DNA from 3 places in the Pseudomonas sp. H2_A10 genome. Region 3 is predicted to be linked to each of the others. Evidence: riboswitches for the same ligand, from Rfam matches in the RefSeq annotation. Region 3 holds a riboswitch; each other region holds the start of a gene.
The links. A riboswitch is a leader RNA that binds a small molecule or an ion and turns the genes downstream of it on or off. The one in region 3 is predicted to bind cobalamin.
Positions count from the first base shown of each region.

Region 1: another riboswitch for cobalamin. It lies ahead of cobO (cob(I)yrinic acid a,c-diamide adenosyltransferase); the one in region 3 lies ahead of AB4O23_RS13350 (ABC transporter substrate-binding protein).
Region 2: another riboswitch for cobalamin. It lies ahead of AB4O23_RS16420 (CbtB domain-containing protein); the one in region 3 lies ahead of AB4O23_RS13350 (ABC transporter substrate-binding protein).

Region 1 covers NZ_CP162821.1:2,576,045-2,586,112, reverse strand. The annotation lists gene cobT (nicotinate-nucleotide--dimethylbenzimidazole phosphoribosyltransferase) at 1-127, opposite strand, end outside; gene cobU (bifunctional adenosylcobinamide kinase/adenosylcobinamide-phosphate guanylyltransferase) at 124-645, opposite strand; gene AB4O23_RS12070 (cobyric acid synthase) at 633-2,099, opposite strand; gene cobD (threonine-phosphate decarboxylase CobD) at 2,096-3,085, opposite strand; gene cbiB (adenosylcobinamide-phosphate synthase CbiB) at 3,078-3,986, opposite strand; gene bluB (5,6-dimethylbenzimidazole synthase) at 3,983-4,633, opposite strand; gene AB4O23_RS12050 (cobyrinate a,c-diamide synthase) at 4,630-5,958, opposite strand; gene cobO (cob(I)yrinic acid a,c-diamide adenosyltransferase) at 5,955-6,566, opposite strand; cobalamin riboswitch at 6,646-6,891, opposite strand; gene AB4O23_RS12040 (C40 family peptidase) at 6,989-7,528, opposite strand; gene AB4O23_RS12035 (C40 family peptidase) at 7,673-8,302, opposite strand; gene hda (DnaA regulatory inactivator Hda) at 8,512-9,216, opposite strand; gene AB4O23_RS12025 (AI-2E family transporter) at 9,420-10,068, opposite strand, start outside.
Region 2 covers NZ_CP162821.1:3,509,942-3,520,009, reverse strand. The annotation lists partial or broken gene cobN (cobaltochelatase subunit CobN) at 1-2,130, opposite strand, end outside; gene cobW (cobalamin biosynthesis protein CobW) at 2,134-3,195, opposite strand; cobalamin riboswitch at 3,290-3,488, opposite strand; cobalamin riboswitch at 3,531-3,735, shown strand; gene AB4O23_RS16420 (CbtB domain-containing protein) at 3,833-4,021, shown strand; gene AB4O23_RS16415 (CbtA family protein) at 4,033-4,737, shown strand; gene AB4O23_RS16410 (cobalamin biosynthesis protein) at 4,734-5,126, shown strand; gene cobM (precorrin-4 C(11)-methyltransferase) at 5,197-5,943, shown strand; gene nfuA (Fe-S biogenesis protein NfuA) at 6,120-6,704, opposite strand; partial or broken gene AB4O23_RS16395 (fatty acid cis/trans isomerase) at 6,799-9,091, opposite strand; gene metH (methionine synthase) at 9,257-10,068, shown strand, end outside.
Region 3 covers NZ_CP162821.1:2,873,268-2,883,335, reverse strand. The annotation lists gene uvrB (excinuclease ABC subunit UvrB) at 1-1,165, opposite strand, end outside; gene AB4O23_RS13385 (amino acid aminotransferase) at 1,510-2,706, shown strand; gene AB4O23_RS13380 (hypothetical protein) at 2,818-3,027, shown strand; gene ptrR (putrescine utilization regulator PtrR) at 3,074-3,946, opposite strand; gene AB4O23_RS13370 (aldehyde dehydrogenase family protein) at 4,051-5,442, shown strand; gene AB4O23_RS13365 (hypothetical protein) at 5,616-6,092, opposite strand; gene AB4O23_RS13360 (hypothetical protein) at 6,123-6,626, opposite strand; gene AB4O23_RS13355 (M24 family metallopeptidase) at 6,861-7,724, opposite strand; cobalamin riboswitch at 7,785-7,978, shown strand; gene AB4O23_RS13350 (ABC transporter substrate-binding protein) at 8,094-9,104, shown strand; gene AB4O23_RS13345 (FecCD family ABC transporter permease) at 9,101-10,068, shown strand, end outside.

The DNA of each region.
Region 1 (10,068 bases), 300 kb from region 3:
CGGCCAGCGCTTCCAACTGGCCGAGGGAGCCGGCAGGTTTGGTCAATTGCTGTTGGCGCGCCAGCGCCTGCTCGTACGCAGAGGCGTCAATCGCCTTACACGGGTTGAGCCACCAAGTGTCAGTCATAACGCAGTACCTTTCAAAGTCAGGGGCAGGCCGGCAACGGTCAGGACCACGCGCTGACACCGTTCGGCCAAGGCTTGATGCAGCCAACCGGCTTCATCCACATAGCGGCGAGTCAATTCGCCCAGCGGCACGACACCCAGACCGGTCTCGTTGCTGACAAAAATGATTTCACCCGCCAGCGTGCCCAGGCTTTCCAACAATTGCTCGCGCTCGAACGCCAGGCGCTCCCGGTCTTCGAGCATGAGCAGGTTGGTCAACCACAACGTCAGGCAATCCACTAGCAGGCAGCGGCCGGGGGCGGCGTTTTCGCGCAGCACCCGCGCCAACTCGATCGGTTCTTCGATCAAGCCCCACTGCTCGGGGCGACGCTTGCGATGCAAGGCCACGCGGGTGTTCATCTCGCCGTCCAGCGGTTGGCTGGTAGCGATATAAATGACAGGCAACGCGCTGTCGCTGGCGAGTTTTTCGGCGAGGCGACTTTTACCGGAACGGGCGCCGCCCAGGATCAGTTGGTGCATGAGGCGACTCCACACAAGGTGCGCAACAAATCCGTATCCAGGTGGCGCTCCACCAGGTCCGCCAACCGCTCGATGTCGCGCTCGCGCAGGGCGTGGTAATCCACCGCCTGCACGTTGGCCAACCCCGCCCAGCGCAGCAAGGCGCTGCACGCGGCCGGGGTTTCGAACAGCCCGTGCAGGTAGGTGCCGAGGATCTGCCCGTCGGCACTCAGGGCGCCATCGGTACGGCCGTCATCCAAGTGCACGGCAGCGCTCGACAAGGCTTCGCCCGATGTTACGCCGGCATGGATCTCATAGCCGCTGACCTCGGCATCTTCCAGCAACAAGCGACCGCGAACGTTGCGCAGCTGTTTTTCGTGCTCCAGCGTGGTGCTGAACGCCAGCAGGCCCAGGCCATCGCTGGAACCCGCCGGCCCTTCCAGGCCCAACGGGTCGTGCACCTGCTCGCCAAGCATCTGCAAGCCGCCGCAAATACCGAGCACCTTGCCGCCATAACGCAGGTGCCGCGCCACGGCGGTGTGCCAGCCATTGGCGCGCAGATACGCCAGATCGCTGCGCACGCTTTTCGAGCCCGGCAGGATAATCAGGTCGGCGGCGGGTATAGGTTGGCCCGGCCCGACGAACTGCAGATCCACTTGGGGATGCAGGCGCAGCGGGTCGAAATCCGTATGGTTGCTGATGCGCGGCAACACCGGGACCACCACCTTGAGTACCTGCGCGGCCTTGTCGATCTGGCGATGGTCAATGCCGTCTTCGGCTTCCAGGTGCAGGTCCATCACGTACGGCAATACGCCCACTACCGGTTTGCCGGTACGCGCTTGCAGCCAATCGAGGCCAGGCTGCAGCAGCGCGATATCACCGCGAAAACGGTTGATGATGAAGCCTTTGACCCGCGCCTGTTCGCTGGGTGAGAGCAACTCCAGCGTGCCGACCAAATGGGCGAACACCCCGCCCCGATTGATATCGGCGATCAACAACACCGGGCAATCCACCGCCTCGGCGAAGCCCATATTGGCGATGTCGTTGGCGCGCAGGTTGATCTCTGCCGGCGACCCCGCCCCTTCCACCATCACCACCGGGTAGGCCTGGCTCAAGCGCGAGTGGGAAGCCAGCACCGCTTGCATCGCGATGGCTTTGTAGTCGTGATAGGCCACCGCGTTCATGCTGGTGACCGCACGGCCATGGATGATCACTTGGGAGCCGGTGTCGCTGTTGGGTTTGAGCAGCACCGGGTTCATATCGGTATGCGGCGCCAGGTTGGCCGCCTGGGCCTGCACCGCCTGGGCGCGGCCTATTTCGCCGCCTTCGGCGGTCACCGCACTGTTGAGCGCCATGTTCTGCGGTTTGAACGGTGCCACTGCAATGCCTTGGCGCACCAGCCAACGGCACAGCGCAGTCACCAGGGTGCTTTTACCCGCATCGGAGGTGGTGCCTTGCACCATCAGCGTACTCATGCAGCGTCCTTATAGGCAGCCAGCGCCGCGTCGAGGCGCAGCCAATCGACCTCGGTGTCGGGCAGGCCGAAGCGCAGGCTGCTGTCGTGCACAAACAGGCGCAGCAGAATGCCGCGCTGGGCCATGAATTCGTGCATGCGTTCGGCATGCGGAGTGATCAACCATTGGAACAAGGCGCAGCCGCCCTGCGGTTCAAAGCCATGGCGTTGCAGCAACTCGAACAAGCGCCGGCCGGCCTCCAGGCACCGGGCGCGCTGGTGCGCGTGGCCGGCGGTGTCGCGCAGGCACGCTTGGCCAAGCACCCGCGTCGGCCCACTGACCGCCCACGGCCCGACCTGCTCGGCGAGCAACTTGAGCAGCCGGCGCTCGGCCAGCACAAAGCCCAGCCGTACACCCGCCAGGCCGAAAAACTTGCCGAACGAGCGCAGTACAATCAGGCCAACCTGATGGGCCTGGCTCGCCAGGCTCAATTGCGGGGTCACGTCCATAAACGCTTCGTCCACCACCAGCCAGCCGCCGCGCTGGGCCAGCCGCGTGTGCCAATCCAGCAGGCGCTGCGGGCTGAGGCTCAGACCGGTGGGGTTGTTGGGGTTGACCACCACCAGCACATCGAGGCCATCGAGGAAAAAGTCGACTTCCTGCTCCTGCACCTCACGCACCACGTAACCCGCGCGGCGCCAAGCTTCGGCGTGTTCGGCGTAGCACGGCGATAACACGCCGACCTTGCCCGCACGGCGCAGGCGTGGCAGCAACTGGATCGCCGCCTGGGAACCGGGCACCGGCAACACGTGCGCCGCGCCGTAATACTCGCCGGCGGCCTGCTCCAGGCCGTCGTCGGTTTCCGGCAGGCGCGCCCAAGCGCGTAGCGGTATCTCGGGGATCGGCCAGGGCCAGGGCGCAAGGCCGCTGGAGAGATCCAGCCAGTTGGCCTCGGCAATCCCGTATTGAACCGACGCTTTGCGCAGCCGACCACCGTGTTCAAGCATAGAATTGCGCCCCCGCGCATAGGATCAGCAGCCACAGCCAAACGCCGCGCTGCACCAGTTGCCAGCCTCGTTCGATTGAATCGGCATCCGCCGCCGGGCCTTCGCCCAATGGCGGGCGCTGGTGCAGCTCGCCGTGATAAATCGCCGCACCGCCCAATTCGACGCCCAGTGCGCCGGCCCCGGACGCCATCACCGGCCCCGCGTTGGGGCTGTCCCATGTCGGCCCCTGGGTACGCCAGCATTTGAGCGCCAGGGCGGTTTTGCCCAGCACCGCGTAGGTCAAGGCCACCAGGCGCGCAGGAATGTAGTTCAGTACGTCGTCGATTTTCGCCGCCGCCCAGCCAAAGCGTTCGAAGCGCTCATTGCGATAGCCCCACATGGCGTCGAGGGTATTGCTCAAACGGTAGAGCACCACCCCCGGTACGCCAGCGACCACGAACCAGAACAACGCGGCAAACACCGCATCACTGCCGTTTTCGAGCACCGATTCGGTGGCGGCACGGGCTACTTCGGTGCTGTCCAGCTCGCTGGTCTGGCGGCTCACCAGGTAACTCACCCGCGTGCGCGCTTCATCCAGGTCATCGCTGCGCAACGCCTGGGCGACAGGCAGTACATGTTCACCCAGGCTGCGCATGCCGAGGGCACAGTACAGCGCCAGAATCTCCAGCGCCCACCCGATATAGGGCGCCCACGACAGCGCGGTGGCCAGCAGCGTCAACGGCACCACGGCGATAAACCATGCCGTCACGCCATGGCTGCGCCAGCCACGGCCACCGCTATTGAAGCGTTGCTCGATGCGCCCGGCAAAATTGCCGAACGCCACCAGCGGATGCCGACGCCTGGGTTCACCCAGCAGCGCATCCAACGCCACCCCGGCGACACACAGCAAGGCCACACTCATTGACTCGCTCCCCACGTATTCTCATACAACATGTCTTTCAGCGGCCGCGGTTCGGCCCAGCCTTCGAGCTGCAACATCGGTGCCGGATAGAATTCGGCCACCGGCCCCAGGCACAGCACGGCCAGGGGTTTGGCGCCGGGCGGCAGGCCCAGCAGATCGGCCAGGGCCTGGGGGTCGAACAACGATACCCAGCCCATGCCCAGCCCTTCGACACGGGCAGCCAGCCATAGATTCTGGATCGCACAGGACAGCGAAGCCATGTCCATTTCCGGCAAGGTACGGCGGCCGAAAATGTGCCGCTCGCGATCATCCATCAACGCCGCCACCAGTACTTCAGCGCAGTCGTGAATGCCTTCGACCTTGAGCTTCATGAATTCATCGGAACGTTCGCCCAGGGCTTGGGCGGTGCGCACGCGCTCTTCTTCGACCACTTGCTGGATTTGCCCACGCAGGTGGCGGTCGCTGATGCGGATAAAACGCCACGGCTGCATCAAACCCACACTGGGTGCCTGATGCGCGGCCTGGAGCAGGCGATGAAGCAATTCGGGAGCCACCGTACCGCCGCTGAAGTGGCGCATGTCGCGGCGCTCGGCGATGGCGCGGTAGACGGCGTCGCGGTCGGCCGGGGCAAATGCGTTGTCGGTCATGGCCCTATCGAGGGCAAGCCCCCTCCCACATTGGGTGCAAACAAGGCGGCGACCGCTGATGGGTTCGATGGGAAATAAAAGTGCACATAAGAGGCTGTCATCCGCCCCTGTCGGTAAACCGCCTCGGCACCGCGCCCACCGTTAGGGCTCAGGCCACGGGCAATCGGCTGGCACTCGGTGCTGGTCAGGGAATGGTGATACGTGTGCCCACGCAACACGCCTTCCGGCAGTTCGACGCTTTGCAGGGCCAGGGCCGCGAGTTTCTTTTGCATCACCGCATCGCCCGGTAAAAGGCCGAGCAGTTCGGCACGGTTGCCGTCGACGTCGGTGAGCGAGTCCAGCAGGTAGAGCATGCCGCCGCATTCGGCGAGCAACGGCTTGCCGGCGGCGTGGTGGGCGCGGATGGCAGCGAGCATAGGGGTATTTTCCGACAGCGCCTGGTGGTGCAGTTCCGGGTAACCACCGGGCAGATAGAGGCTGTCGGCGTCGGGCAGTGCGTGATCATGGATCGGCGAAAAGAAGCTCAACTGAGCCCCCATCGCTCGCAGCAGGTCGAGGCTGGCGCCGTAGGTGAACGCGAAGGCTTCGTCACGGGCGACGGCGATGCGCACGCCCTTGAGCAATGGCTCCGCCTCGATCACCTGCGGTGCGGCGAAGGCCACCGGCGGCGGCAGCGCGACTTCGCAACTGCTGCCCAGGGCCTGGGCGGCGGCGTCCAGGCGCACATCGAGATCATTCAATTCGCTGGCCTGCACCAGCCCCAGGTGACGGCTGGGCAGCTCGATACCGGTCTCACGTGACAACGCGCCGTACCAGCGCAGGCCTTCGGTGAGGCTGCCTTCGAGCAACTGCGCATGGCGCAGCGTGCCGACGCGGTTGGCCAGTACCCCGGCAAACGGCAGGTCCGGCTGATAGCGCGCCAGGCCCAATGCCAGCGCGCCAAAGGTCTGGGCCATGGCGGTGCCGTCGATCACGCCCAACACCGGCACGCCGAAGTGCCGCGCCAGGTCGGCGCTGGACGGCGTGCCGTCGAACAGGCCCATCACGCCCTCGATCAGGATCAGGTCCGCCTCCCCCGCCGCTTCCCACAACAAGCGGCGACTTTCCTGCTCGCCCACCATCCACATGTCCAATTGATAAACCGGCGCACCGCTGGCGCGCTCATGGATCATCGGGTCCAGAAAGTCCGGGCCGCATTTGAACACGCGCACGTTGCGCCCCAGGTTGCGATGCAAACGGGCGAGCGCGGCGGTGACGGTGGTTTTGCCCTGGCCGGACGCCGGAGCGGCGATCAATACAGCCGGGCAATGACGGGGCGGGTTCACAGTTCGACGCCCTTCTGTGCCTTGATACCGGCCTGGAACGCATGCTTGAGCATGCCCATTTCAGTGACGGTGTCGCCCATTTCGATCAACTCGGGCTTGGCGCCACGGCCGGTGACGACCACGTGTTGCATCGGTGGGCGGGCTTGCAGGTCGCTCAGAACATGATCGAGGTCGAGGTAGCCATGCTTGAGGGCAATATTGAGCTCATCCAGCACCACCAGGCCAATGGACGGGTCTTGCAGTAATTGGCGCGACACGGCCCAGGCGGCTTCGGCGGCGGCAATATCGCGCTGCCGGTCCTGGGTTTCCCAAGTGAAGCCTTCGCCCATCACGTGAAAGCGCACTTGCTCGGGGAAACGGCGGAAAAACAATTCTTCGCCGGTACTGTTACGCCCCTTGATGAACTGCACCACGCCGCACTGCATGCCATGGCCCATGGCGCGGGCGAGCATGCCGAATGCCGAGCTGCTCTTGCCTTTGCCATTACCGGTGAGCACCAATAGCAAGCCGCATTCATTGGGTGAATTGGCGATGCGCTCGTCGATCACGGCTTTTTTGCGCAGCATGCGTGCCAGGTGGCGTTCATCGCGGTCGGGGGTATCGGTCATGGCAGCTCTCCGTTGGGGCTGAACAAAAACGGCGGGCAGGGAAAAGAAAAAACAGACAGCCAAGCATCGCCCACCGTGATGCTGTTGGATGATCCTGGCCGGTCTCCGGGCTCATGAGTGGCGTTCTGAAGCGAACAGGTCGACGCTGCGCCTTCCCATATCGCGAGCGATACAGTGGCTCAATGCAGGGTCTTGACTCATTTACCGTTGCGGGGGCAGCGCCGGAATTGCGGCGGCGCTGTGTATAAGCGCGCTCACTCACCGGCTTCCCTGTTTCACTCTGTCGACCCACGGGTCACAGAGCACCTGGAACAAGCGGCGAAGGTTAGTGGGTTGGAGGGCTAGCTGCAAGCGTCAAGCCTAAAGCTACAAGCAGGCATTGCGCCGTCTTGCAGCTTTAAGCGTGCAACGTGGCATTGATTCTAAGGATTACGCGCCAGATTGCCCGGCAATACGCGCTTGGCACTCAGGTAAGCATTCTGCCAATACGCTTTGGACAGGGTGTCCAGTTTCACCGTGCCACCGGTTTGCGGCGCATGGACAAAGCGACCTTCACCCACGTAGATCCCAGCATGGCTGACCTGCGAGCCACCACCGGTGGCGAAGAACAATAGGTCGCCGGTTTGCAGGTTCTGCTCGCTCACATCCTGGGCGCGCATCACGATCAGCTCGCGCGTGGTGCGTGGCAGGGAAATGCCGGCGGCGTCGCGGTAGACGAAGCCGATCAGACCGCTGCAATCAAAACCGGAGTCTGGCGTGTTACCGCCCCAGCGATAAGGCGTGCCGACCAGGCCCAGCGCACGAAAGAGCACGTCTTCGGCAGCAGGCGAAAAGTTCTGGGTGGAATAATTGAACACCGGCTTGGGCTTGACCGCGATGGGCGCGGGCGGCGGTGTGCGGCTGGCGCAGGCGCTGAGAAGCGCGGCGCAAACAATTAGAATCAGGCGGGCCGAGGTCGACATGTGCAGAACAATCCTGGTCTGGATGCGGCTTTCGCTGCCGAACGCTGAAAACCAGAACGCGCAAGCAAAGCTCGCGCGAACGGGTTACAACAATATCCAGGGATTCTAGCGCTTACGCGTCAAACTTCAAGTATCACTTTAAGTTTACTTACTGGCGGTAACCGTAGTCGGGGCCATGGCGAGTGCGCGCTTGGCTTCGATGAAGGTTTTGCTCCAGTAGCTGTCACCCAGGCTGTCGACTCGCACACCGCCACTGCGACGGCTGCTGGAGTGGATAAACTGGTTGTCACCCAAGTAGATACCGGCGTGACTGACACGACCACGGCCTGCCGTACTGAAGAAAAGCAGATCACCGGGCTTGAGGTTGTTGCGTGCGACCAACGGTGCTTTCACGTTGATCATTTCGCGCGTGGAGCGTGGCAGGTTCATGCCGGCTTCTTCGCGAAACAGATAGCCGATAAAACCGCTGCAATCGAAACCGGCTTCGGAGGTACCTCCGAAACGGTAACGGGTACCGATCAGGGACATGCCGCGTTCTAGGATACTGTCGGCCAGAACTGGAAGCTGGTAAGGCTTGTTGCCGGAGAAATCGGCCAGTTCTTTCTCGGTTGCCAGCTCTTCTTCATAAACGGAAGCAGACTGCGCAGCGACGAATTTTGCCTGGGACTGTTGTTGAGGCTTCTGCTGCTCTGCCACTTGTTGAGGGTGGGAGGCGCAACCAAACAACAGGGTAACGAGTGCGAGAGGCACGAGGGGTGCGAAGCGATTTAGCATGGGCACGACCGTGGCTGATGTGTAAAGAAGCCGAGACTATGCCCTCTATCACATCGATTTGCAAATTCAATCGTGCGCTATGTGACTTCGCGATTGGACCGTGACATCTAAGCCCTGATTCCAATTAATGACGTAAATGCGTAGCCCGCCGGGCTCAGACGTAGGTTTTCTGGCGCCTGAAAAGTGCCGAATCGTGACAAATCAACGTGTTACCAACCCAACGTCTCTTTGAGAAAAGGGATCGTCAATTTTCGTTGCGCCTGCAAAGAGGCCTGATCGAGCTGCTCAAGCAAATCGAACAAGGCGCTCATGCTGCGGGTACCGCGGGTGAGGATAAAGTGCCCCACTTCGTCGGTGAGGTGCAGGCCACGACGGGATGCACGCAATTGCAGGGCGCGCAGCTTGTCTTCGTCGGACAGGGGGCGCATCTGGAAGATCAGCGCCAGGGTCAGGCGTGACTTGAGGTCGGCCAACTTGACCGGCAATTCCCGAGGCGACGTGGCGGCGGCAATCAGCAAGCGCCGGCCGCTGTCACGCAAGCGATTGAATAAATGGAACAGCGCCTCTTCCCAATCCGCCTTGCCGGCGATCACCTGCAGGTCATCCAGGCACACCAGTTCGTACTGTTCAAGGTTGTCGAAGATGCCGATGCCGCGATCCATCAGCTCAGCCAACGGCAGGTATACCGCCGGCTCACCCATTTGCTCGAAGCGCAGGCAGGCGGCCTGCAACAGGTGGGTACGCCCCACGCCATGCTTGCCCCACAGATAGATCAGGCTTTCAGTCCACCCGGCGTCGGCTTCGCAGAGCCGCTCGACATAGCCGAGTGCAGCGGCATTGGCGCCTGGGTAGTAATTGATAAAGGTGGCGTCATCACGCAGACGCACACCTAAGGGCAGCTGAATCGGTTTCATGCTGACTGAACGGCTCCCATCGAACCGTTAGTGGCCTCTGTGTAAAGTTTGCAAAGTTTATACCCGTGAAGCCGGGCGCACAATGCAGCAGACCACAAGCAAAATCAAAGGTTTGCGTTAACTTGCCGGTTTTTTGCGGTTTGTTTGACGGCACAGGGCCATAAACGCCAAACCCGGCCGAAGCCGGGTTTGTGACGCCGCGATTACAACTCGGGGTCTTCGACGCCCGTGTACACCTCGGAATCCTTGTACAAATCATGTACATGGCGCACCAGCACCATAATCACCGCCGCCACCGGCAGCGCCAGGAGGATGCCCGTAAAGCCAAACAGCTCGCCGCCCGCCAGGATCGCAAAGATCACCGCCACGGGGTGCAGGCCGATTCGATCGCCCACCAGCAATGGGGTGAGCACCATGCCTTCCAGGGCCTGGCCGACCATGAATACCGCAACAATGCCCAGCATCGGGTAAAGGTCACCGCCAAACTGGAACAGCCCGGCCACCAGCGCCGCACCGATACCAATCACAAACCCCATGTACGGCACGATGGCGGCCAAGCCCGCGATCAGGCCGATCAACAGGCCCAGCTCCAAGCCTATCGCCATCAAGCCGGCGGCGTAGATGATCCCCAGTGCCAGCATCACCAGCAACTGCCCGCGCACGAACGCCCCGAGCACTTCATGACACTCACCGGCCAGGGCGACGATGCGCTCCTCGCGGTTGCGCGGCAGCAGGCTGCGGATCTTGGCCATCATCACATCCCAATCGCGCAGCAAATAGAACGCTACCACCGGGATCAGCACCAGGTTGGTCAGCCAGCCGATCAATGCCAGGCTGGAGGCGGTGGCCTGG
Region 2 (10,068 bases), 640 kb from region 3:
GGTATCAATGCGCAGACGGCCTTGGGGCGACTCGCCAAAGATATGCAGGCCGTCGCGGATCTGCGACTCCTTCAAGTCACACAGGTAGGTGTCCAGGCGCGGCAGCCAGATGGCGGCATCGGCATCGGCGTCGCCGTCCAGTTCAAGCTCCTGGTCGATACGGGTTTCGCGCACCAGCTTGAGAATGTCTTTTTGCAGCTCACGGGCGCGGCGCGGGTCGAGCAATTGAGCTTCGTAGTACTCGTCCGCCAACAGCTCCAGGTTACGCAGCGGGCCATAGGTTTCGGCGCGGGTCAGCGGCGGCATCAGGTGGTCGATGATCACCGCCTGGGTGCGCCGCTTGGCCTGGGCGCCCTCGCCCGGATCGTTGACGATAAACGGGTAGATATTCGGCAGCGGCCCCAGCAGCACGTCGGGCCAGCAGTTTTCCGACAAGCCCACGCCCTTGCCCGGCAGCCACTCGAGGTTACCGTGCTTGCCCACGTGGATCACGCCATGGGCGCCGTAGGTGTGGCGCAACCAAAAATAGAACGCCAGGTAACCATGCGGCGGCACCAGGTCCGGGTCGTGGTACACCGCACTGGCATCCACCTGGTAACCCCGCGCCGGTTGAATGCCGACAAAAGTCAGGCCCAGGCGCAGCCCGGCAATCATCAGGCGGCCATCCCGAAACATCGGGTCGTTGTGGGGCGTACCCCAGCGCTCCAGCACGGCCTGGCGATTGGCCTCGGGCAAGCGCAGGAACATCGCCTCGTAGTCATCCAGGCCCAGGCTTTGATGGCAAGGGCGCAGGTCAAGGCTGTCCAGATCATTGGTGACGCCACCGAGCAGCTCATGGATCAATGCCGTGCCGCTGTCCGGCAATGCATCCGGCAGCGAATACCCTTCGGCTTGCAGCGCCCGCAGGATATTCAGCGCCGCCGCCGGGGTGTCCAGGCCCACACCGTTGCCGATGCGCCCGTCGCGGGTCGGGTAATTGGCAAGGATCAGCGCGATGCGCTTGTCTGCATTCGGTACCCGCGCCAACTCGACCCAGCGCCGTGCCAGTTCGGCGACAAAATCCATGCGCTCGGGCGCTGCGCGGTAGCACACCACGTCCGACTGGCTACGCTCGCTGCGCCAGGCCAGGTCTTTGAAGCTGATGGGGCGGCTGATGATGCGCCCATCCAGCTCCGGCAAAGCGATGTGCATGGCCAAATCGCGCGGGCCCAGGCCCTGTTCGCTGGCCTGCCAGCCGGGCCTGTTGTCTTGGGCGCAAATGGCCTGGATCACCGGGATATTGCGGCGAAACGGGCGCAGGTGCGGAGCTTCGGGGCTTGATTGAGCAAAGCCGGTGGTGTTGAGAATCAGCGCCGCGCCGACCTCGTCCAGCAGGTCCTCGACCACCGTCAGGCAACCGGGCTCTTTCAGGCTGGCCACCGCCATCGGCAACGGGTTCAGGCCCGCCACCTGCAAGCGTTGGCAGAACACGTCGATAAAACCGGTATTCGCCGCCTGCAAATGCGAACGGTAGAACAACACCGCGACCACGGGCCGTTCGGCATGCCAATCGGCCTGCCAGTCATTGAGCCGGGCGTTGGCTTTACGCGGGTGATAGATCGCGGTGCGCGCCAGGGGTTGCGGCTCGGCCCACGGGTAATCACGGCCCAGATAACCGCTGGCCAGGCAGCGATAGAAATCCAGCGCATTGCCCAAGCCGCCCTGACGCAGAAATTGCCACAGGCGCTCGCGTTGCTCGGCGTTGACCGTGCTGAGACCACTGAGTTCGGGGTCGGGACGATCATCGCCCGGCACCAGGATCAGCGTGACGCCGCGCTCGGCCAACGCCACCAGACGTTCGATGCCGTAACGCCAATAAGCGATGCCGCCATGCAACGAAATCAGGATGACCTTGGCGTGGCGCAGCACTTCGTCAACGTAGAGGTCGACCGAGGCGTGGTTCTGCACCTGCATCGGGTTGGCCAGGCGCAGGCTGGGGTAATCCTCGGGCAGTTGCTGCGCCGCTTCGGCCAGCAGCGCCAGGCTCGAATCGCCGCTACACAGGATCACCAGTTCGGCGGGGGTTTGACCAAGGTCGGCAATATTGTCGTCCGCGACGAAACCACCGGGCTGAGTCCTGAGCAGGTGCATGGGTTAAGCGCTGAGCGCGGCGCGCAATTGCGCTTCAAGGGCGGCGGCATCCAGCTCCTGGCCGATCAGCACCAGGCGCGTAATGCGCGCTTCGTCTGCGCCCCAGGCGCGGTCGAAATGCTTGTCAAAACGCGTGCCCACGCCCTGGATCAGCAGGCGCATCGGCTTGTTGGGGATCGCGGCGAACCCTTTGATGCGCAGGATGCCGTGTTGCACCACCAGTTGGGTCAGGGCGTCGAGCAGCAGCGCTTCGTCGGCTTGCGGCAGGTCGATGGAGATCGAATCAAACGCATCGTGGTCGTGATCGTCTTCGCCTTCATGGTGGTGATCGTGATGGCTGTGGCGACCATCGATGTGCTCCTCGGAGCCGGCACCCAGGCCGATCAGCACGTCGAGCGGCAGGCGACCGCTGCTCGCTTCAATGACCTTGACGGCCGGCGGCAGCTCTTCGGCGACTTCCAGGCGCACGCGGGCCAGGTCTTCAGGGCTGATCAGGTCGCACTTGTTGAGGATGACCAGGTCGGCGCTGGCCAGTTGGTCGGCGAACAGCTCGTGCAGCGGCGACTCGTGGTCCAGGTTCGGGTCGAGTTTGCGCTGGGCGTCGACCTGGTCCGGGAACGCGGCAAAGGTGCCGGCGGCCACGGCCGGGCTGTCGACCACGGTGATCACCGCGTCAACCGTGCAGGCGCTGCGGATTTCCGGCCACTGGAACGCTTGCACCAGCGGTTTTGGCAGGGCCAGGCCCGAGGTTTCGATGAGGATATGGTCGAGGTCGCCACGACGGGCCACCAGTTCGCGCATCACCGGGAAGAACTCTTCCTGCACCGTGCAGCACAGGCAGCCGTTGGCCAATTCGTAGACACGGCCGTTGGCTTCTTCTTCGGTGCAACCGATGGAGCACTGCTTGAGGATTTCACCGTCGATACCCAGCTCGCCGAATTCGTTGACGATCACCGCGATACGACGGCCCTGGGCGTTGTCGAGCATATGGCGCAGCAAGGTGGTTTTGCCCGAGCCGAGGAAGCCGGTAACGATGGTGACGGGAAGTTTGGCCAGTGTTTTCATCGGATGCCCTTTTGGGGCGGGCATACGGGACGATTGGCCCTGCGACAGCGCGCAGCAGCGGATTTCGTCACCGGATCACCCCGCCCGGTTGAATTGGAAAATCGGTTGCGAGGCAGGTCTCCTGGCTTGGGGCTTGCGGGCCGTACGACCGGCGCCGGCTGCGCCTTCCCGCCTGATCGGCAGTGGCATGGCAGTCGGTAAACCCTTCACAGTTGCGGGGGCAGCCGCGGCTTGAACCGCGTTCCCTTCTTAGCTTCGGCCTGGGCCGAAGAACCTCGAAGGGTGCAAGGCTACAGGGGCTCGGTCAATTTGACTACCGCCGCTCTGCATGCTTTCCTACAAGCCTTGTTTCGGGTGCCCTTCACAGGGTGAAACGGGAAACCGGTACGTCATATCCGTATGGCAAGTCCGGTGCTGCCCCCGCAACGGTAAGCGAGCGAAGCGTCAGATCCACTGTGCCTGTACGGCATGGGAAGGCGATGCTTTCTAGACCCAGTGTCCCTCGCAAGCCCGGAGACCGGCCCGAAAACTTCAGATAACAAACCCGCGGTGGGCGGGCGCTGTTCAGAACCCTGTGGGCCTGGCTCGCGGGGTTTTCATGCGCTCGTTTCACCCTGACACCTGAAAGGGACGCGCCATGTCGATCATCAGCAGCACCTCGCACACCGCCAGCAGCACCTCCACCCTGAGCCAACGCCTGAGCGCCGCTATCGGCGCGTCGATCCTCGGTGCGTGCCTGGTGTATTTCGCCGGTTTCTCGCACATTGAGGCGGTGCACAACGCTGCCCACGATACCCGCCACAGCGCCGCGTTCCCGTGCCATTGAGACCTGCCGACATGATCAAGCGTATTGCGCAAACCGCAGGGTTCAGCGGCCTGTTGGCCGCCCTGCTGCTGACCCTGCTGCAAAGCTTCTGGGTTGCCCCGCTGATTCTGCAGGGGGAAACCTTTGAAAAAGCCCCGGCCGCCACAGAGGTTGTGCATGAGCACGCCGCCGGCGCTGCCGCGCACACCCATGACGCCGAAGCCTGGGAGCCGGAAGACGGCTGGCAGCGCGTGCTCTCGACCACGGGCGCCAACCTGGTGGTAGCCGTCGGTTTTGCGCTGATGCTGGCTGGCCTTTACACCTTGCGCACGCCGACTCGCACCGCCCAGGGCCTGCTGTGGGGCCTGGCGGGTTACGCGACCTTTGTGCTGGCGCCAACCCTCGGCCTGCCACCGGAGTTGCCGGGCACTGCCGCCGCTGACTTGGCGCTACGCCAGGCATGGTGGATCGGCACCGCCGCCTCTACTGCCGCCGGTATTGCGCTGATCGTTTTCGGCCGCAATGGGCTGCTCAAAGTGCTGGGCGCAGCCATCCTCGCGGTGCCGCACATACTCGGCGCGCCGCAGCCGCTAGTGCATTCAATGCTCGCGCCGCAAGCCCTGGAGGCGCAGTTCAAGATCGCCTCGCAGCTGACCAATATGGCGTTCTGGCTGGCCCTGGGCCTGATCAGCGCCTGGCTGTTCCGTCGCAACCGCGATGATCGCTACTCGGCATGACCTACGTGGTCGGCCTGGGCTGCCAGCGCGGTTGTGATGCAGCCACCCTGTTGAGCCTGTTTGATGCGGCCCTCGCCGAGGGCGGCATCGAGCGTCACCGTGTCACGGCACTGGCCAGCATCGACCGTAAACAAAACGAGCCGGGGCTACTCGCCCTGGCCCGATGGCTCGACCTGCCCTTGCGGTGCTTCAGCGCCGGGCAACTGGCCGTTTATGAAGCGCGGCTGAGCCATAAATCCGCAGTTGCCTTCGCCCATACCGGCTGTTACGGCATCGCCGAAAGCGCCGCCCTGGCCCTGGCCGAACAGCTCTGCGGCGGCCCTGCCCGCTTGTTGATCACCCGCCGGAAAACCGCCCAGGCCACCTTTGCGTTGGCCTGCGCCGGCTAAAATCCCGATAATCGCGCTTTCCGATCATGAGCATCCTTCATGCTCGCCCGTTTTTCGACAGGAACTCTCCATGACCGTCTACTTCATCGGCGCCGGCCCCGGCGACCCGGAATTGATTACCATCAAGGGCCAACGGTTGATCCGCAGTTGCCCGGTGATCATTTACGCCGGCTCCCTGGTGCCCGCAGCGGTATTGGACGGCCATCAGGCGGAACAGGTGGTCAACAGCGCCGAATTGCACCTGGAGCAAATCATCGACCTGATCAAGGCCGCCCATGCCAAAGGCCAGGACGTGGCACGTGTGCATTCCGGCGACCCGAGCCTGTACGGCGCGATTGGCGAGCAAATCCGCCAGTTGCGCGAATGGGACATTCCCTTCCAGATCATCCCCGGCGTCACCGCAGTGGCGGCCTGCGCTGCGTTGCTGGAGGCCGAACTGACCCTGCCGGACATCGCCCAAAGCGTGATCCTGACGCGCTACGCCGATAAAACCAGCATGCCGGTCGGCGAAGACTTCGACAGCCTGGCCCGCCACGGCACGACCATGGCGATTCACCTGGGGGTCAATCATCTGGAAAAGATCGTCACCGAGCTGTTGCCGCATTACGGCGCGGATTGCCCGATTGCCGTGGTGCACCGCGCGACGTGGCCGGACCAGGATTGGGCGGTCGGCACGCTCGCTGATATCGCCGGCAAAGTCGCCGCCAAGGGCTTTCGGCGCACGGCGCTGATTGTGGTGGGTCGGGTGCTGGCCAATGACAGTTTCAGCGAGTCATCGCTGTATCGGGCTGGGCATGCGCATCTTTATCGACCTTAGCTTTTTTACCAGATGCGTGTATCAGCCAGCGGTCGAGGCGACTGAGGCACCGCTATCGGAAGCAAGCCCCACACCTAATCTTCCGTCTGAGATAAACAACGTAACCCACTGAATTAAAAGTATAAAAAACGGCGCTCACGGGGCGCCGTTTTTTATTTTCGCAGTGAACGCCTTACTCAGTAGTAGGCGTTTTCTTTCTGCGTATGGTCGGTCACGTCACGTACACCCTTGAGCTCCGGAATACGCTCGAGCAAGGTGCGCTCGATGCCTTCACGCAAGGTCACGTCGGCCTGGCCGCAGCCTTGGCAGCCGCCGCCGAACTTGAGGACAGCGATGCCGTCTTCGACGACGTCGATCAAGCTGACCTGGCCGCCGTGGCTGGCAAGCCCCGGGTTGATCTCGGTCTGCAGGTAGTAGTTGATGCGCTCGTTGACCGGGCTGTCGGCGTTGACATTCGGCACCTTGGCGTTGGGCGCCTTGATGGTCAACTGGCCGCCCATACGGTCGGTGGCGTAGTCGACCACGGCGTCATCAAGGAAGGCTTCGCTGAAGCTGTCGATGTACGCGGTGAAGCTTTTCAGCCCCAGGGCGGTGTCTTCAGGCTTCTCTTCACCAGGCTTGCAGTAGGCAATGCAGGTCTCGGCGTACTGGGTGCCGGGCTGGGTGATGAAGACGCGGATACCGATTCCTGGGGTGTTCTGCTTGGACAGCAGGTCGGCCAGGTAATCGTGGGCGGCGTCGGTAATGGTTATGGCAGTCATGGAAACTCCTCACAGGCTTGCCGGCAGTTTACGCCAAAATATTACGCAGGTACAAAGTCCGAGTATTTTTGTCGGAAAAGCGTCGACCTGCCTGTCAGAGGTTTTCATAACGATTCATGTCCAACACCCCCTCTTCCACAGGCGTTGTCTCGCGGATGTACTGCGACAAATCATGGAAATACTGCCAGAACAGCGGATGGCTGCGGCGCACGCCCCAACGATCAACGATGGCTTCGAACTGCTTGGCGTCCTTGGCCTGTTCCATCTGCGCAACGAATGCAGGCACTTCCCGGGCCGGGATATTGAACATGAAGTTGGGGTAGCTGCTGAGCACGCCCGGGTAAACGGTCAAGGTATCCAGGCCCGACTGATAGCGATAGGCCTCACCCAGCAGGAACGCCACGTTACTGTGGGCACGGTTGCGCAGCAGGCTGTAGACCATGCGCTGGCCGCTGGCGGTCTCGATACGCAACATCGTCGCTTCGGGCAATTGATCGATCACCTTGAGCCCCGCCGCCGGGCGCGAGGTCAGGCGACTGAGGGCCTGTTCCACATCCTGCAACGTCGCGGAGATACCGTTGCGTGAGCAATAGGCGCCCGCGCAACGGTTGATCGGGTCCGGGCTGGCATTCAAATCGCCGTAACGGGTGAGCAACTGGTTGGCAAAGTCGCGCTTGGGGTCTTTTTCATCCAGGTGCAGACCGCTCGGCTTGTCGTCGTCGATGGCTTCGTAGTCCAGCCAGAGTTTGATCTTGCCGCTGTTCTGGTACCAGTCGTCCATAAACCCGTCGCGGGTGTCGGCAGGCATCAGGCGCAGGAAGTTCTGCTCCGCGCCGTTGCGGATCAGGTCGAAGTACAGGCGGGTCTGGGCCTGGTGCGAGACGTTGCCGAACACATCGAAATTCACCGCCAACTGATAATAGGTGCGCTCCAACAGGGGGTAATCGAATAACCACATCGTCTGCGGCACTTCGCCGATCAGGCCCTTGGTCACCGACGCGCTGTCAAAGTGACGGAAGATGCTCAGCAAGGCATTGTCGTTACCCGCCCACAGGCTTGACCAGCTCGGCGGTGGCAAATCGGCGTAACTGTCGCGGCGCAGCGCTTCATATTCGTTGCGCTTGTCGCGGTAGAGCCAGCCACAGGCTCAGCACGCTGCCCACGTCGTCGTTTTGCCCCGGCATGGCCAACAACGGCGTCGCCTGGCCGCGATACCGCGCATCGGTGATATACAAATCATGGTCAGGGTCTTGGAACAGCGCCCAGAAATTGTCGCGGATCACGTCCGTGGCGATCTGCCCCCGGCACACCGGCCCGCGAATGAAGGTGCGCACGAAATATTCGGCGTTATCCAGCATGAACTGGTAACGGGCCTTGGCCGGGATAGCTTCGAACGTGTCGAACGGGTTGGCCCGACGCCCCGGCCCATAGCCCGGCAAGGCGCTGACCTGCCAGTTGCCGGCGTAGAACAGCGCCTTGATGCGCGCCATCTTCTGCGCACTGAACGGGTAAGTGATGTGGGTTTTATGCACGATCACGCCCTGCACCGGCCACAGGCGGTAATACACGCGGGTGCCGGGGTCGTCATTCGGACGGCGGGTATTGATCAAGTCGATCGGCTGCCCGCTTGGCGTACGCGAGCGCACCCACTGGAAGAAATGCCCCGGCTCGCCGCCCTCAAAGTAGAGATGGGCGAGAAACAAATGCTCGTACAGCCAGCGCGCCACCAGGCTTTCACGGGCGCCTGGCTGGTTGAACAGGTTTTCCCACTGCTGCACTTGCAAGGCTTCGCTGGCACTCGGCGCCAGGCCCTGTTCATCGATGGGCGCGCCGGAGGCCAGCCAGCGTTGCAGGGTTTGATATTGCTGGTCAGTCAGGCCGGTGACCGCCAACGGCATGCCTTCTTTGGGATGGCTGCCGGCGTAGGCGTTGAACTCGGCGGGCATGGCGCACGTGTTTTCGCGATTCAAGCCCAGCACGATGTCTTCGGGCAGCTTGGCGTTGGGTTGCAACGGCGCGTTATGGCCCAACTCCAGCATGCGCGCCATCAGCGCGGCCTGGCTGCCCTGGGCGTCGAGCACCGAATAAAAGCCCTTCTGCCGCCACGCCTGTTTGCCGAAGGCGTCATAGAACAAACGGGTAGTCGGCGTGGCCTGGCTACGCTCGCCGTCGTACACCGGGACTTTGCTCGCGCCGCGCGCCGCCCCTTCGGCGCTGCCCAGGTTGAGCTGGCAGGCGGAGTCGTAGCAGGCGTGACAGGCCACGCACTTTTCGGTGAAGATCGGTTGGATATCGCGGGTGTAGGAGATCGCCGGCGCGGGACCTTCAGCCTGGGCAGCGCTGGCAATCAAGGCCAGGAAGGCGCTGACGATAAGACGAAGTGACATGTATCCGGTCCCGATCAATACGTGCGGTAAAAAAGTGGCGGTGATTCTACCGGGCCATGACTCCGCCCAACATGAGCGATATTCATGCAAAACCCGCACATGCCGCAAATCCGCACAGGTTTGCTATGATCCACCCCCTCCGTAATGCCTGACCAGAGTAGTCCCATGTCCGATCGTAGCGCTCGTCTGCAAGCCCTTCACCACGCCCTCAAGGAACGCATCCTGATCCTCGACGGCGGCATGGGCACGATGATCCAGAGCTATAAACTGGAAGAGCACGATTACCGTGGCAAACGCTTCGCCGACTGGCCGAGCGACGTCAAGGGTAACAACGACCTGCTGGTGATCACCCGTCCGGACGTGATCGGCGGCATCGAGAAGGCTTATCTGGATGCCGGCGCCGACATCCTCGAAACCAACACCTTCAATGCCACGCGCATTTCCATGGCCGACTACGGCATGGAAGAGCTGGCCTACGAGCTGAACGTCGAAGGCGCACGCCTGGCACGCAAGATCGCCGACGCCAAGACCGCCGAGAACCCGGCCAAGCCACGCTTCGTCGCCGGCGTGCTCGGCCCGACCAGCCGTACCTGCTCGCTGTCGCCGGATGTGAACAACCCCGGCTACCGCAACGTGACCTTCGATGAGCTGGTGGAAAACTACACCGAAGCCACCAAAGGCCTGATCGAAGGCGGCGCCGACCTGATCCTGATCGAGACCATCTTCGACACCCTCAATGCCAAGGCTGCGATCTTCGCCGTGCAAGGGGTGTTTGAAGCACTGGGCATCGAACTGCCGATCATGATCTCCGGCACCATCACCGACGCCTCCGGCCGTACGCTGTCGGGCCAGACCACCGAAGCGTTCTGGAACTCCGTGGCCCACGCCAAGCCGATCTCGGTCGGTTTGAACTGCGCACTCGGCGCCAGCGAACTGCGCCCTTATCTGGAAGAGCTGTCCAACAAGGCCAACACTCA
Region 3 (10,068 bases):
TGGTCTGCGGGCTGATGGCTTCCCATTCGTCGAAGCGCATCGGCCGGTTATCCAGCGCCGACGGCAGGCGGAAGCCGTACTCCACCAAGGTTTCCTTGCGCGAGCGGTCGCCCTTATACATCGCCCCCACTTGCGGCACGCTGACGTGGGATTCGTCGATCACCAGCAATGCGTCGTCCGGCAGGTAGTCGTAGAGCGTCGGCGGCGGCGCCCCCGAATCGCGACCCGAGAGGTAACGCGAGTAGTTTTCGATGCCGTTGCAGTAGCCCAGCTCAAGGATCATCTCCAGGTCAAAGCGGGTGCGCTGTTCCAAGCGCTGAGCCTCCACCAGCTTGTTGTTGGCGCGCAGGTACTCCAGGCGCTCGGCCAATTCAACCTTGATACCCTCGATAGCGCCCATCAGGGTTTCACGCGGCGTCACATAGTGGCTTTTCGGGTAGAAGGTAAAGCGCGGCAACTTGCGGATCACCTCGCCGGTCAACGGGTCGAAGGCCGAGAGGCTCTCGACTTCATCGTCGAACAGTTCAATGCGGATCGCTTCCAGGTCGGATTCGGCCGGGTAGATGTCGATCACATCACCGCGCACGCGGAACGTGGCGCGGGCAAAATCCATGTCGTTGCGGGTGTATTGCAGGCTGGTCAGACGGCGCAGCAATTCGCGCTGGTCGAGTTTGTCGCCGCGATCGACGTGCAGCACCATCTTCAAATAGGTTTCCGGGCTGCCCAGGCCGTAGATGCACGACACCGTGGTGACGATGATCGCGTCCTTGCGCTCCAGTAGCGCCTTGGTCGCCGACAGGCGCATCTGCTCGATATGGTCGTTGATCGACGCATCCTTCTCGATAAAGGTATCGGAGGACGGCACATAGGCTTCGGGCTGGTAGTAGTCGTAATAGGAGACGAAGTACTCCACCGCGTTGTTCGGGAAGAACGCCTTGAACTCGCCGTACAACTGCGCGGCGAGGGTCTTGTTCGGCGCCAGCACCAGCGTCGGGCGGTTGATCTGCGCGATCACATTGGCAATGCTGAAGGTCTTGCCTGAACCGGTCACCCCCAGCAACGTCTGGTGCGCCAGGCCGGCCTCGATGCCCTCGACCATCTGACGAATGGCTTCCGGCTGATCGCCGGCGGGTTCAAAGCGGGTGACGAGTTGGAAATCCGACATAACGTACCTCGTGAAGTCACCCCGGACTGTAGACCCGTCGGGGACGAAATAGACCACGACCCGCGAAGTTTCAGAGCGGGCAGTAGGAAAAAACCATGATAGCTGTAGAAGTGGAGACGAATGTGACGGGTTTCAAGGCAATCGCCCTACCCCGCGATCCTGGCGCAATGTTGCAATAAGACTGACGGTCAGCAAATAAACCGAAAAACTTGGCCGAAAAGCCATTTCGGTTGTCGCTCTCAGCCGTGATGGCCTCTATACTAGCTCCCCGTTTGTGCACCGCTCTAGTGCATTCGGCTGGAGCGCGACACGTCCCTCCCTTCCCCCATAGAGCTGCCGCAAAAATGAGCCTGTTCTCCGCTGTCGAAATGGCACCACGCGATCCTATCCTGGGCCTCAACGAAGCATTCAACGCCGATACACGAACCACCAAGGTCAACCTTGGCGTCGGCGTTTATTGCGACGAGGAGGGGAAGATTCCACTCTTGCGTGCCGTTGCCGAAGCGGAAGCCATTCGCGTGGCCCAACACGCCGCCCGTGGCTACTTGCCGATCGACGGCATCGCCGCGTACGACAAGGCGGTGCAAACCCTGCTGTTCGGCGGCGAGTCGCCATTGCTGCAAGCCGGCCGCGTGGTCACCGTGCAAGCTGTCGGCGGTACCGGCGCGCTGAAGCTCGGCGCGGACTTCCTCAAGCAACTGCTGCCTGACGCGGTCGTTGCCATCAGCGACCCAAGCTGGGAAAACCACCGCGCGCTGTTCGAAACCGCCGGCTTCCCGGTGCAGAACTACCGCTACTACGACGCAGCCTCCCACGATGTGAACCGTGCCGGCCTGCTCGAAGACCTCAACGCCCTGCCACCTAAGTCCATCGTGGTGCTGCATGCCTGCTGCCACAACCCGACCGGCGTCGACCTGAGCCCGGCCGACTGGCAAAACGTGCTGGACGTGGTCAAGGCCAAGGACCTCGTACCGTTCCTTGACATGGCCTACCAGGGCTTTGGTGATGGCATCCACGAAGACGCTGCTGCCGTGCGCCTGTTCGCGGAATCGGGCCTGACCTTCTTCGTCTCCAGCTCGTTCTCCAAATCGTTCTCGCTGTACGGCGAGCGTGTGGGCGCGCTGTCGATCGTCGGCGACTCCAAGGAAGAAAGCGCGCGCATCCTGTCCCAGGTCAAGCGTGTGATCCGCACCAACTATTCCAACCCGCCGACCCATGGCGCAGCGATTGTGGCCGCGGTGCTCAACAACCCCGAGCTGCGCGCCCAGTGGGAAGCCGAACTGGCCGAGATGCGCCTGCGCATCCGTGGCATGCGCGAGCAGATGGTCGCCGCACTGGCCAAGGCCGCTCCAGGCCACGACTTCAGCTTCGTCGGCCGCCAGCGTGGGATGTTCTCCTACTCCGGCCTGACCGTTGAGCAAGTCACCCGCTTGCGCAGCGAGTTTGGCATCTATGCGCTGGACACCGGGCGTATCTGTGTGGCGGCGTTGAACCAGTCGAACATTGCCGCGGTCACACAGGCAATCGTTCAGGTTCTATAACCCTGACGGCGCTATACGAAGGGAAGCCGCGGCTTCCCTTTTTTAATGCCTGTCGGAAAACACCCTGCTCCCCTAGACTGCCCCTGATCGCCCCTTTGCTGTGAGAGCCCTATGAGAAACGACGACCTGGACCTGCGCGCCGACCGCGACGAACTGCACGACTACACCCCACGCGCCCCGCAAGCCAAACGCCAGAAAAGCCTGGTGCTGCAAGTGGCCCTGGGGGTGTTTCTCGGCGGATTGGCCTTATGGCTGGTGCAACTGGGCGCGACGGCAATCATGGCGAAGCTGGCCATGGGCTCCTTCCAGTTCGGCGGCTGATACACAACGAGATGTGGGAGATGGCTTGCCTACTCCCGCCTTCGATTCACGCCGCTACCAGCCCGCGCTCCTCCAATAACTTCACAAAGCTGTTCAAACTCTGCGACACCGTGCCGCGCCGCCAGATCAACCAGGTATTCAACAGGCGAAAGCTGTCGGCCAACGGCCATACACTCACCGCAGCCGACCCCGGCATGCTTTCCAACATACTGCGCGGCATCAGTGCCAAGCCGGCACCGGCGCTGACGCACGCGAGCATGCCGTGGTACGACTCGATCTCGAAGATCTTGCCCGGCACCGCGCCGTCCTGCGCAAACCAGCGCTCGAAGTGGTGTCGGTAAGAGCAGTTGGAACGGAACGTGTAAATGTTCTCGCCGTTGACCTCCCTGCCCCGCGTGATCGGCGCATGATGCAGCGGCGCAATCACCACCATCTCTTCCTCGAACACCGCCACGCCCTCCAGCGTCGAGTGCAACACCGGGCCGTCGACAAACGCCGCCGTCAACCGCCCCGACAACACGCCTTCGATCATCGTGCCCGAAGGCCCCGTGCTCAGGTCCAACTCGACCTTGGTGTGTTTCTGGTTATATGCCGCCAGCAACGCCGGAATACGCACCGCCGCCGTGCTCTCCAGCGAACCCAAGGCAAACGCGCCCTGGGGCTCCTCCCCCGCCACCGTGGCGCGGGCCTCTTGTACCAGGTCGAGAATACGCCGCACATAGCCGAGGAAATTCCACCCGGCCGGCGACAGGCGCAAACGGCTCTTTTCACGGATAAACAACTCCACGCCCAGGTCCTGCTCCAATTGCTTGATGCGCGTGGTGAGGTTCGACGGCACCCGATGAATCAACTGCGCGGCGGCGCTGATGCTGCCTTGCTCGGCAACCGCCTTGAAAATTTCCAGCTGCACCAGATCCAAGTCATTCTCCAATCGTGAATGTATTGCTTAATATTATTCAGTTTCCAGAAAACATCCAGCCCCGTACGCTCACCACCATCCCAACGTACCTACAGGACGGTGCCATGAACGCGATTTCCTCCCAGACCCACGCCCTGTCGATCAACCCCGCCAACGGCGAAACGGTCGGCAGCTACCCGTACGAGACCGCCTCGCAATTGGACACAGCGCTCAACCGCGCCACGGGTGCCTTCCGCACCTGGCGCCGTACACCGGTGAGCCAACGCGCCGAACTGCTGCTGGGCCTGGCGACCGCGCTGCGCGGTCAAGCCGAAACCATGGCACAGATGATCACCCTGGAAATGGGCAAGCCCATTGCCCAGGCCCGTGCCGAAATCGAAAAATGCGCGCAACTGAGTGAATGGTACGCCGCCCAAGGCCCGGCCATGCTTGAGCCGGAGCCGACCCTGGTGGACAACGGCACTGCCCACATCGAATACCGCCCGCTGGGCCCGATCCTCGCCGTGATGCCGTGGAACTTCCCGGTATGGCAAGTACTGCGCGGCGCCGTGCCGACCCTGCTCGCCGGCAATACCTACGTGCTCAAACACGCGCCGAACGTGATGGGCAGCGCCTACCTGATCCAGCAAGCCTTCCAGAAAGCCGGTTTTATCGAAGGCCTGTTTGAAGTGATCAACGTGACCACCGAGGGTGTGTCCAGCGCCATCGCCGACCCGCGCATCGCTGCCGTCACCCTCACCGGCAGTGTGCGTGCCGGCATCGCCATCGGCTCCCAGGCGGGCGCGGCGCTGAAAAAATGCGTGCTGGAACTGGGCGGCTCCGACCCGTTCATCGTGCTCAACGATGCCGACCTCGACGCCGCCGTACAGGCCGCGCTGATTGGCCGCTTCCAAAACAGCGGCCAAGTTTGCGCCGCCGCCAAGCGCCTGATCATTGAGGCCGGTGTGGTCGAAGCCTTCACCGCCAAATTCGTCGAGGCCAGCCGCGCCATGGTGATGGGCGACCCGACCTCAGCCGACACCTACGTCGGCCCGATGGCCCGCTTCGACCTGCGGGACGAGTTGCACGGCCAGGTCCAGGCCACTCTGCAAGAAGGCGCCACATTGTTATTGGGCGGCAATAAAGTCGCAGGGGCCGGTAACTATTACGAACCGACCGTACTGGCAGACGTCACCGACCAGATGACCTCCTTCAAACAGGAGCTGTTCGGGCCGGTGGCCTCGATCATCACCGCCCGCGACGCTGACCACGCGGTGGCGCTGGCCAACGACAGCGAGTTCGGCCTCACCGCCAGCATCTTCACCACTGACGCGGCCAAGGCGCGGGATATTGCCAATCAGTTGGAAACCGGCGGGATCTTCGTCAACGCCTTCAGCGTCTCCGACCCACGCGTGGCGTTTGGTGGCGTGAAAAAGAGCGGGTTCGGCCGCGAGCTGTCGCACTTTGGTGTGCGCGAGTTCTGCAATGCACAGACGGTGTGGCGGGATCGCAAATAAAACAGGCAACACCCGTCAACTGTGGGAGCGGGCGTGCTCCCACCTTTGACCTGCGGTGCTTTTCGACCAATCGACCGTCACTTCCCCCACTGCTTTTGCAGCATGCCCTTACTTGCTTCCAGCCGTTGCTCGCGCAGTAAGCCAGTTGCATGCCCGACAGGAAAGCAGCTGCGTCAAAGCGCCCACAGGCGGATCAAGGCAAACCCCAGGTCTACGTTGACGCAGTCACGCCCATCTACCCACTCATCCCCGCGAAGGCGTCGTCCGGTGTTGGTCTCGCGCTCACCTTTGGCAATCACCAGCACAAACAACCGGACCGGGCATTCGAATGAGCGCAACCGCTCAACATCAGCCCTCACTGACCAATTGCCCTCCAGGCACTTGGCTTGGGATATGTCGCCCAGACACTTGATTTCAGCAACCATGCTCGTTGAGCCACTGTCGTCCAGGGCATACAGGTCGGCTTTGCGCCGCTCGCCAATCGGCAAATCGGTCCAGAGGCTGATGTCATTCTTGAACCAGGCATACAAGCTGATTTCGGCCTGAATCCAGTGCTCGCGGCAACTGTTCAGTTGCAACACCTGTTCGAGTTTATCGCCCATTTCACGAAAGGCCCGCTCGAACAAAACAATCCATTGATCAGCATTCATGACTGACTCCCTGTGTATGACGTATCGAGGCTAGTGCTTGACTGGTGCATCCCAGCAATCCGGGTGGCGTGCGCAGACATCGTATTGGCGATCCATCAAGGCCATGCGGTTAATGTGGGCGTCCGTGGCCGCCCGGAACGACTGATTGCTGGTTGTGATATAGGCCGCGGTGCGGTCAGTCAGGCGTGCGTTTAACTGGCTGCGGGTGTGGGCATCCAGTGCCTGGGGCGCGGTGGCCATGGTTTGCAGTGTCACGTCGTTCAAACGACTCAACTCATCGCGGTAGGTGTTTACGTATTCGGCACGGGCCGCGTCATGCTGGTGGTTCAAGTCGTACTGCATGGCTTCCAGGTTCTGCTTGTAGAGCGCCCAATAGCCCTCGGGCAGCACGCCACCGTCTTGTTTACGCAATTTGGCAATGCGCGCGTCGTTATCCGGAGCCGGTTGGAGTACGGGCTTGCGCGCAGAAGTGACGACGGGGTCTTGATCAATGATCTGGTCGATCCAGCCCAGCCTTGAAGGGTTCGAGGGCAAAACCTGTCCTAACGGTTCAAGCGGCACTGGCGCAGCAGGTGGGGGTGACGACACTGACTGGGCGCAACCACCCAGCAGTAACAAGGTGCAAAGCCGGGTCAGGACAAGGACGTTGCGAAAAGACATAAGTTCTCCATGAACAAAGGCGAATCGAAAGGGCGCGGCAAATAATATCATTGAGCCATCACTGCGTATCACCCCATCGCCCAAGCATTCGCAGGGCGGTACAGCGCATCAATCCAGCATCCGGCTAAGCAGCCGGTGCCCATCTGCCGTCACCTCGACCATCGCCGACAACATCACGCCGTCGGCACCGTCCGTGGAGAGCAGGCTCCAAAAGTCCGGTGGCTGATACCTCACACCAACGGTGCCCGCCTTGGCGATCACATACACGTTGAGCACTTGCCCGGGTTGCATCAACGGGCTGTCACCCTCGACCTTGTAACCGAGCACTTGCGGCTTTTGTATGCGCGCCTGCCCCATGGCATAGCCCGCAAACTCACGCACCGCGACGGCATGGCCCGCGTCCAGTTCCTGTTGTATCGCCGCCCCCACATTGGCCAGCCGCTCGCCGCCCTGAACGTGGGCGACTCCGTTGGCCAGCGCACGGCGCGCAGTCATCAGCAATTGGCGTTGCGCCGGGGTGGCATTGGGTGTGGCAAACGTCCAGACCTGAGCAACATGGGCCTGCGCCGATGCCGCGATCAACTCCACTTTTACCAGCGCCGCGTCCGGGAACGGCACATCGGTGGGCGGCGCGGCGCTCACCTGGTTATTCACCGACACCGCCACCGCTGCCGGGTAGCCGCGATAACCGAACATCATCGGCAGCCAGCCGTGCTGTGCGTACTGGTAGAGTAAAAATTCCTGGACCGCAGTGCCGGTGCCGCCCTTGCGGATCAGCGGCGCGACCTTGCGCAACAGGTCACTGGCGATGGGCGCCAGTTTGGCTTCCTCGGCAAGAATGGTTGCGTCATCCAACTGGGCGATGGCGCGGGCCCTGTCGCCGATCGCGTCGGTGTAGCGGGCGAGCGCAGGGTCAGCGGCGTGTGCGCTCATGCAAAACAACAGTGGCACTATTCCCAGACGTATCAACATGGCCTTCCTTGGGTTGGTTATGGACGGACCCGAATTGTACCTCCACCCAGCGCCCAAGATGGACTACCATACCGCGCCGGTTCCCAAACGGGACTAATAGGGAATTCGAAACGCCGCACGCGGCGCCAATCGAAACTGCCCCCGCAACTGTAGATGCCGAGCCTGCTCCTTCATGCCACTGGACACCGTCCGGGAAGGCCGGAGCGAGGCGACGACGCATCAGTCAGGAGACCTGCCGGCCCAGCAACATCACTCACCGGCGGGGTGTCCGGGAAGGACATCCTCGCCTGCCCGAGCGGCAGCGTTCGAGGGCGTATTTCCGAGCCGTAACGCCCCTGCTGCACGTACGGTTCACACGGAGATTGCCCCATGCTGCCACGCGTTACCGCCCTGATCGCCGGGCTGGGCTTGTGTGCCCTGGCCCAAGCGGCGCCCACTCATTACCCGCTGGCGGTCGAAAACTGCGGCAGCACCGTGACCTTCCAGCACGCCCCCGAGCGCAGCGTGACCATCGGCCAGGCCGCCACCGAAATGCTCTACGCCCTGGGCGTGGGTGACAAAGTGGTCGGCACCTCGCTGTGGTTCAACAGCGTGTTGGCGCCGTTCAAGGCGCAGAACGACGGCATCGACCGCCTGGCCAACAACGAGCCGAGCTTTGAAGCGGTGATCGCCAAGCGCCCGCAACTGGTGGCGGCCGAGCTGGAATGGGTGGTCGGCGCGCAAGGGGTGGTGGGCACGCGCGAGCAGTTCCATGAATTGCAAATCCCCACCTACCTGCTGCCCTCCGACTGTGAAGGCAAAGACAACCTGGTCGGCGCCGACGGCACGCGGCTGGAGCCGTTCCGCATCGAGACGATCTACAAAAGCATCCACCAACTGGCGCAGATCTTCGACGTGCAGGATCGCGGCCAACAACTGAACGACGAACTCAAAGCGCGCCTGGCCAAATCCGTCGCCACCGCGCAAGGCAAGGGCTTGAAACACGCCAGCGCACTGGTCTGGTTCTCCAGCGCCGAGATGGCCAGCGACCCTTATGTGGCCGGGCACAAGGGCGTTCCCGAATTCATGTTGGAAACCCTCGGTTTGCACAACGTGGTGCAGTCCGATGAAGAGTGGCCCGCCGTCGGCTGGGAGACCCTCGCCAAAGCCAACCCGACCTTCCTGGTGATCGCCCGCATGGACCGCCGCCGCTACCCCGCCGACGACCATGAAAAGAAACTCGCCTTCCTGCGCAGCGACCCGGTCACGCGCAACATGGACGCGGTAAAAAACAACCGCATCATCATCCTCGATGCCCTGGCGCTGCAGGCAAGCCTGCGCACCTTTGATGGCCTTGAACAACTGGCCGCGGCCATCGACGGCTACAACCTGCCCAAATGATCCGTACCCTACTCGCCCTCGCGCTGCTGCTGGCCGCCGTCCTCGCCGGCGTGGCCATCGGCGAAACCGCCATCGAACCGCAGGTGGTGTTGCAGGTGCTCGCCAATAAACTGTGGAACGCCGGCTACCTGCTGGACCCCATCGACGAAGGCGTGGTGTGGAACTACCGCCTCACGCGCACCCTGGTCGCCGCCGCCTGCGGCGCCGGGCTGGCCACCTGCGGGGTGATTCTGCAATCGTTGTTGCGTAACCCGTTGGCCGACCCGTACTTGTTGGGCATCAGCGCCGGCGCCTCGACCGGCGCGGTGCTGGTGGCGTTGATGGGCGTGGGCGGCGGCTTGGTTTCGCTGTCGGCCGGCGCGTTTGTCGGGGCCATGGCGGCATTCGCCCTGGTGATTTTATTGGCGCGGGCCAGTGGCTCCATGAGCGGCACCGGGCAGATCATCCTCGCGGGCATCGCCGGCTCGCAGCTGTTCAATGCGCTCACCGCATTCCTGATCACCAAGTCCGCCAGCTCGGAACAGGCGCGCGGCATCCTGTTCTGGCTGCTCGGCAACCTCAGCGGCGTGCGCTGGCCGTCGGTGTGGCTGGCGGTGCCGGTCGCCGTGGCGGGCTTGGCCGTGTGCCTGTGGCACCGGCGTGCGCTGGATGCGTTTACCTTCGGCAGCGACTCGGCGGCGTCCCTCGGCATTGCGGTGCGCCGCGTACAGTTTGTGCTGGTGGGCTGCGCCGCGCTGGTCACGGCGGTGATGGTGTCGATTGTCGGCTCCATTGGCTTTGTCGGCCTGGTGATCCCCCACGCCGTGCGCTTGTTGCTCGGCACCGGGCACTCGCGACTGCTGCCGGCCAGTGCGTTGGGCGGCGCCTTGTTCCTGATCGCGGCCGATGTGCTATCGCGCACCTTGATCAAGGGCCAGGTGATCCCGGTGGGCGTGGTCACGGCGCTGGTCGGCGCGCCGGTGTT